Regions from separate parts of the Streptomyces sp. NPDC058751 genome, predicted to be linked through region 2. Evidence: riboswitches for the same ligand, from Rfam matches in the RefSeq annotation. Region 2 holds a riboswitch; each other region holds the start of a gene.
What was found. A riboswitch is a leader RNA that binds a small molecule or an ion and turns the genes downstream of it on or off. The one in region 2 is predicted to bind cyclic di-AMP.
Positions count from the first base shown of each region.

Region 1: linked by a shared signal. The riboswitch ahead of ACFW6B_RS07435 (transglycosylase SLT domain-containing protein) and the one ahead of ACFW6B_RS39965 (peptidoglycan DD-metalloendopeptidase family protein) in region 2 are both predicted to bind cyclic di-AMP.
Region 3: linked by a shared signal. The riboswitch ahead of ACFW6B_RS24300 (C40 family peptidase) and the one ahead of ACFW6B_RS39965 (peptidoglycan DD-metalloendopeptidase family protein) in region 2 are both predicted to bind cyclic di-AMP.

Region 1 covers NZ_JBHYPZ010000005.1:160,232-162,424, reverse strand. Annotated here, with positions in the region: gene ACFW6B_RS07440 (HAD family hydrolase) at 1-420, shown strand, start outside; gene ACFW6B_RS07435 (transglycosylase SLT domain-containing protein) at 552-1,322, opposite strand; cyclic di-AMP (ydaO/yuaA leader) riboswitch at 1,326-1,487, opposite strand.
Region 2 covers NZ_JBHYPZ010000076.1:5,857-8,049, forward strand. Annotated here, with positions in the region: gene ACFW6B_RS39965 (peptidoglycan DD-metalloendopeptidase family protein) at 243-1,196, opposite strand; cyclic di-AMP (ydaO/yuaA leader) riboswitch at 1,201-1,358, opposite strand; gene ACFW6B_RS39970 (tyrosine-protein phosphatase) at 1,996-2,193, shown strand, end outside.
Region 3 covers NZ_JBHYPZ010000027.1:23,226-25,418, forward strand. Annotated here, with positions in the region: gene ACFW6B_RS24290 (alpha/beta fold hydrolase) at 1-138, shown strand, start outside; gene ACFW6B_RS24295 (hypothetical protein) at 232-516, opposite strand; cyclic di-AMP (ydaO/yuaA leader) riboswitch at 1,016-1,187, shown strand; gene ACFW6B_RS24300 (C40 family peptidase) at 1,195-2,193, shown strand, end outside.

The DNA.
Region 1 (2,193 bases), on a different contig from region 2:
CATCCGACTCTGCCGGCGGTGCGGGTGCCGCGCCGGGACGACCTCTGGGCGGAGCCGATCAGCAAGGTGTTGCTCCGTCACCCGTCGTTGTCGGACGACGAGTTGGCGTCGGCGGCGCGGGGGGTGGTCGGTTCGCTGGCGACGGTCACCATGTCCGGGCCCGGCACAGTCGAACTCCAGCCATGCGGGGTGACCAAGGCGACGGGGCTCGCTCTCGCCGCGGCGCATCTCGGGCTCACCCCGTGCGCGACGATCGCTTTCGGGGACATGCCCAACGACATCCCGATGTTCGACTGGGCGGCCCGGGGTGTGGCGATGGCCAACGCCCATCCGGAACTGAAGGCGGTGGCCGACGAGGTCACCCTGTCGAATGAGGACGACGGGATCGCGGTCGTCCTGGAGCGCCTCTTCGGCTTCTAGCGACGCTGCCGTACCCGCCGCCGCGTCCGTACCGCATCACCGCCACACCCGTATGCACCACCGACACACCCGCCGACGGGCCTGGAAGGCGTCGTCGGCGGGTGCGGTGAAGACGGGGTGCGGCGGTGCGGTCAGTAGGCGCCGTTGACGTTGTCGATGGAGCCGTACTTGTCGGCCGCGTAGTTGCAGGCCGCGGTGATGTTCGCGACCGGGTCGTAGATGTTCGTCGACGTGCCGGGGACGTGGTAGGCCCGGAAGGTGGGGTCGATCACCTGGAGCAGGCCCTTGGAGGGGATGCCCGCGGCGGCGTTGGAGTCCCAGTTGTTGATGGCGTTGGGGTTGCCGGAGGACTCGCGCATCACGTTGCGGTGGATGCCGTTGTAGCTGCCCGGGATGCCGGCCTTGGCCATGACGTCCAGGGATTCCTTGATCCAGCCGTCGAGGTTGTCGGCGTACGACTTGGCGGAGGCCTGGGTGGCGGTGGTCGCCTTGGACTTGGCGACGGCGGGGGTCGCTTTCGCCGTGGTGCTGACGGTCGTCGACTTCAGCGTCTTCGTGCCCACGGTCAGCTTCAGGCCCGGACGGAGCACGGAGGGGTTGTCGCCGATGACGGCGCGGTTCGCCGCGTACAGCTTCTTCCAGCCGCCGCTCTTGGGGTACTTCTGCGCGACCTTGGAGAGGGTGTCGCCCTTGACCACCTTGTAGGTGACGAGCTGCACGTTGGGGACCACCGCGGTGGGGGCGGCCTTCGCCGCCTGGGGGGCCTGCGCCGGGGTGGCGGCGTTGGCGCCGGTCGCGCTCACGAGCGGGAGGGCGAGGGCGATACCGCCCGTTCCGGCGACGATCATGCCCCGGGTGATGACGTTGGTCTTCGTGCGGCGGTGCTTGCCTCGTACGGGCATGGCGAATTTCCTCTCCGGCGCCTGCGAGGTGAGCTGTCGGGTTCGGGCGGGAGATGCCCGGCCGCGCTTGTGGGCACGGCTTCACCCCGAGCCGGTCCGGTGTGTCCGGATCGGCGGCTTACCTGTGGTTCCCCCGCTCCTGCCGTGCGTGGGTCGATGGGTTGCCGGGCGGCGGCAGGATTCGGCGGTCCGCCCGGGGTCGACCAGAACGTATGTGAGAGCACATGTCCGAAACAAGACGAGATTTGACCGCGAAGATCGCTTTGGCCTAGTTGATGCACGGGCAAAAAGTCCGATTGTGTCGGAATTGAATCCTCAACTCGCCTTCCGTGGAAGGGGTGGGTCGAGGGAGCCGCGCGGTGGCGCCCCGGTCGCCCGGTGACCCAATTCACGAGACCAAAGAGCATCAAGGTCGCATGAGGGGTAATTCGGGCATTGCGGCCGTGTCGGCGGACGTGTCGGGCTCCTCGAAAGATGCCGAGCAGCCCCCGGTGGAGCGGGAATTGTGGTGCGGGACACATGGGGGCACGGGCCTGTGGGGGCGGAGCCCGCCAGCCGGAAGCGGGCCGGACCCGGGCGGCGGCCGTGCGGCGAAGTGCGCCTCGCGGTAACGGGTTTCGGTGTGACGTTCGGTCAGTGACCTTTGGGAGGAAGGCTCTTCTTTCGGGCTTGGCGGAGAACGGCTTCGTCGCAGCCCTCGCCGGCGACCCCGCGGGTAGCCCCGCCGCCGCTCCCGCGGGCGAGTGCGCCGCTCGTGACGAAGTCCCGCGCGTCGATCGTGTACGTCTTCCGGGTCCCCTCCGCGCGCCCGGGGCCTGCGGGGTGCGCGCGGGCTCCGTCGAGCCCCGGGTTCGCCTCCGGGCTCCAGGTC
Region 2 (2,193 bases):
TGCCACATCGAGCATGATTCACCTTTCGATGTGAGCTACGCGACCGTAGGGAAGGGTTGACGGGCGGTGAGATAAGCCACTCGCCAAGCATTGGTCAACTCCGGAATACGGTTCGCGCCACGGATGTTGAGGCAGCGACCGCCCTGATCCGGTTCCGGGGGACACCGAAGGCCGGACCCGGGGGATCGGGGGTCCGGCCTACGGAGATCTTCCTGCCGTCAGGAGCAGGAGGCTGGGTGGGGTCAGCCCACGGCGACACCGTGCGAGCGCAGGTACGCGACCGGGTCGACGTCGGAGCCGTAGCCCGGCGCGGTGCGGATCTCGAAGTGCAGGTGCGGTCCGGTCACGTTGCCGGTCGCGCCGGAGAGACCGAGCTGCTGCCCCGCGGTCACGGTCTGGCCCGCCGAGACGGACAGCGACGACATGTGGGCGTACTGGGAGTACTTGCCGTCGGCGTGCTGGACGACGACCTGGTTGCCGTAGGCGCCGCCCCAGCCCGCGGAGACGACGGTGCCCGCGGCTATGGACTTGATCGTGGTGCCGGTCGGGATCACGAAGTCCACGCCCGTGTGGTAGCCGCTGGACCACATGCCGCCCGCCACCCTGTAAGCGGTGCCGACGGAACTGCTGTCGACCGGCATGGTGTAGCCGGAAGAGGTGTTGGCGGAAGAGCTGCCGGCGGAAGCGGCGGGGGCGGCCGTCTCGGCTGCCGGGGTCGCCTTGTCGGACTTCGCCGAGGTGGTTGTCCGGGGAGCCGCGTGGGGGGCCGAGCTGGGAGCCGAGCTGGGAGCCGAGTGGGCGGCGGAGGCCGCCTTCCCGTCGAGCGACAGCTTCAGACCGGGGTGGATCAGTGACGGGTCGCCACCGATGGCGGAGCGGTTGTCGGCGTAGATCTTCTTCCAGCCGCCGCTGACGTTCTGCTCGTCGGCGATCTTCGAGAGGTAGTCGCCGGACCTCACCGCGTACGTCTTCGTCGTGACGGTGGCCTTACCGGCGGAGGCGGCGGTCTTGCCCGCGGGGACGGTGGTCGCGGCCTTCTCGACATGCTGCGCGACACCGGTGACCGGGGTCGCGGCGTGGGCACCCGTGGCTCCCATCAGAGGCAGCGCGAGTGCGGCGCCACCGGTTCCGGCCACGGCGATCGAGCGGGTGAGACGCGGGGACTTGGGACGGCGGTGCTTACCCTTCGCGGGCATGACGAATTCCTCTCCGGCGCCTGCGGGGTGAGCTGTCGGGTGCGGGCTGGAGATGCCCGGCCGCGCTGCTGCGCGGCTGTACCCCTAGCCTGTTCCGGAGACCGGACCAGGCACGGAACCTGTGGGTCCCCCGCTCCTGCCGTGTACGGGTGAGTGTGCGGATTCCGGGCGGCGGCAGGATTGGGCGTCCGTCCGGATTGAGGCAGAACGTAGGCGACATGAGAGCGCGTCGACAACTATGGGCGGTTTCTGCGTGCTCGTCTTTCTTGATCCATGCGGAGATCGCCGTCACCCTCCGTGGACCGACGATCTCCCCGACGTCTCAACATCCCTGCATTTCACGCGAGTTGAGAAACGAGGACGGCAACGCATCGTCACGAATATGACGCTCCTCACGCGACTCACCCCAGGGCGCCTTATTCCAGGGCCAGTTGTAATGAAGGTGCTTATTCGGACAGAACACCCAGACATGAAGTCTTCGGATAACCGACACATTCGGACCCCCACACGAAATGACACGCGGAACGGCGCTCACGAATGCCCCTTTCGCCCCGATCCCCACCGACGGCCCGCGCGGCCGGAAGTACGCCGCACCCTCCACCCGACTAGAACACACGTTCGAGGCAAGTTGTCCGTGAAGCGCCGCTTCCAGGACGTTCCGCCCCGGGGCCCGCTCCTGTGGACAACTCATTGCCCCAGGTACCCATGTCGTATCGTCGAGAGCGCGAGCCGGTACAACTGCCGACGAGCGGCGCCGAGTCCAGCCCGGTGACGCCGGCGGCCGAATGGGAGGACCCCCGTGACGCAGCAGATCCCGTCGACCGAGCCCGAACTCGGCGGAGTGCGCAACTTCCGCGACGTGGGCGGACTGCCCACCACGGACGGCCGGCGAGTGCGCCACGGACAGCTGTTCCGCAGCGGCCACCTCGCCCACGCCACGGAGGAGGACGCCGTCTTCCTAGCCTCCCTGGGACTCCACACGATCTTCGACTTCCGC
Region 3 (2,193 bases), on a different contig from region 2:
GACCACGCGATGCTCCGCCGCGCGCGGACCTGGCACCGGGTCACCGGCGCCACGGTCGCGGATCTGGTGACCCGGATCGGCGACGGGCTCGACCCGCTCCCCGCCGGCCGGCCGGGCGGCGAACCGGACGTTCTCTAGCGCCTGGTGCGGCGAGTGGGGGTCCCCCCTGCTCGAAGAGCTCGGGGGAGCGTGCATGGCGTCGCGGGACAGACGGGAATTTGACGACAGGCCCTAGGACCCGTCCGGCAGGCGGGAAGGGACGGACAGGTCCTGGCGGCCGGACGGCAGGGGGGTGGGTGCGTCGAGCCGGTCGTCCGGGTCGGGGGCCGCGGACAGGGGGCGGCGGGCGCCGGACGCCGGCCGTGCGGCGGACGAGGGGAGCGGGGCGCCGGTCGACGGATCCCAGCTCAGGATCCACTCGAAGTCGCGTTGCAGCCGCCGGGCCTCGCTTCGTACGAGCCTCGGTATGTCGCCGCGTTCGGAGATCAGTTGGGCATAGATCGGCGCATCGTGCACGTGGGGTCCTCGGCTCGCTCTCGTGGTCTGACGTGCCACGACGGTACGGGCGGCACGCGGCGACAGCGGTGATCCGGCCGGTTCGGCCAGAACCGGTCAAGGTGTGACCGGCAGGCGCCGTCGATGTCGAACGAGGTGCCGGGGAAAGTCGGTTCTCTGCACACTTTCGACACGTCCGAGGCGGCCGGGTGCGCGACCGGCGGGCCGGGGCGGGGTGTGCCCGTCCGTCCGGGAAGGAACCGGTACGCAACGGGGCGGGCCGGACGGGCGGGAATCGGGGCCGGGGCCGGGTCGGGAAGCGGGTCCGGTCGCCTCAACGGCCGTGCTCAGCGGCCGTTTCGAGCACGGCCCGTGTCCTCTCCGTCGCACTGCGGTGCGATGCGATGAAGGTCACGAAAACGTATCGGACATCTGGGGCGTGGATCTTCACATCGGGTGCACAACATGGCTAAGTTGGCCACCTGGCCGCCCGATTCCCTCCGGCGGAGCTCGCCGGGCGGCGCGGCCTCCGCCGAGTCCTGCCTGTCCTCGTGGCAGCGGGAGCCGGGGACCCACCGAACTTGGGGTGAATCGGCCAACTGCCTTTCGGGGCAGGGGTCGTAGGGCATACCTTCCGGAATCGTCCGCCCGAACCCGACAGCTAACCCGGTAGGCGGACGACGGAAGGAGCACCACTCCATGGCGCCGGAAAGCACCCCGCCCAGCAGCGAAGAAGTCGCCCGACGGCTCTCGTCCCTCTACGACCAGGCGGAGTTCGCCACCGGCAAGTTCAACGGGACCCGCGCCTCGTCGAACTCCGCCCGCAGGCCGGGCCGAGGGGGCGCCGGTCAAGGGAGCGGGGTCTCCGACGCGGACCGGGACAACCTGATGCAGCAGTGGTTCGACGGGGCGCGCTCCCGGGTCGGACCCGTGGCGCCGGCCACGCTCCCGGCCGACAGGCAGCCGGGGCGTGGCGGTGGCGGTGGCGGTGCCCGTCCCAAGGGAGGCGGGAAGGGGTCCAAGGGGTCCTCGTCCGACCTTCCGACGGTGTACGAGCTGGAACAGATCATGCGGCCCGCCGCCGAGTTGACGGCCGCTCCGATGCTGGAGCTGACCGCCGGTCCGGCTTCGGAACCGGCCGGGCGCCCCGCGCTGGAACTGACCGCGGGTCCGGCGGCCGGGTCCCCCGCGGTACCGGGACCCGGAACGGGGTTCCGTGCGGCGCTTCCCGCGGTGCCCGCTCAGGCCGCCGCGCCGCAGAAGCCCTCCCCGCAGGTCAAGAAGCAGAATGCCCGGCGCAAGCTCGCCGCCGCCCAGGAGTTGATGTCGCGGCACGTGTCACGGCAGAACATGCCCGTCGCGCAGGCGCCGGCGATCGAGTACCGGCCGACGGAGCAGCCCCGCCTCCCGTCGGCCCCGCAGACCGGTACGTTCCCGTCGGTCGGTCAGACCGGTACGTTCCCCTCGGTCCCGCAGGGTGTGGGGCTCCCGTCCGCCGCTCAGACCGGTACGTTCCCGTCGGTCGGTCAGACCGGTACGTTCCCCTCGGTCCCGCAGGGTGTGGCGTTCCCGTCGGCCCCGCAGACCGGTACGTTTCCGTCGGTCGGTCAGACCGGTACGTTCCCCTCGGTCCCGCAGTCGCCCGCCTTCCAACCGGCGCCCCAGCCCGCCGCGTTCCAGGCGGCGCCCCCGCCCCAG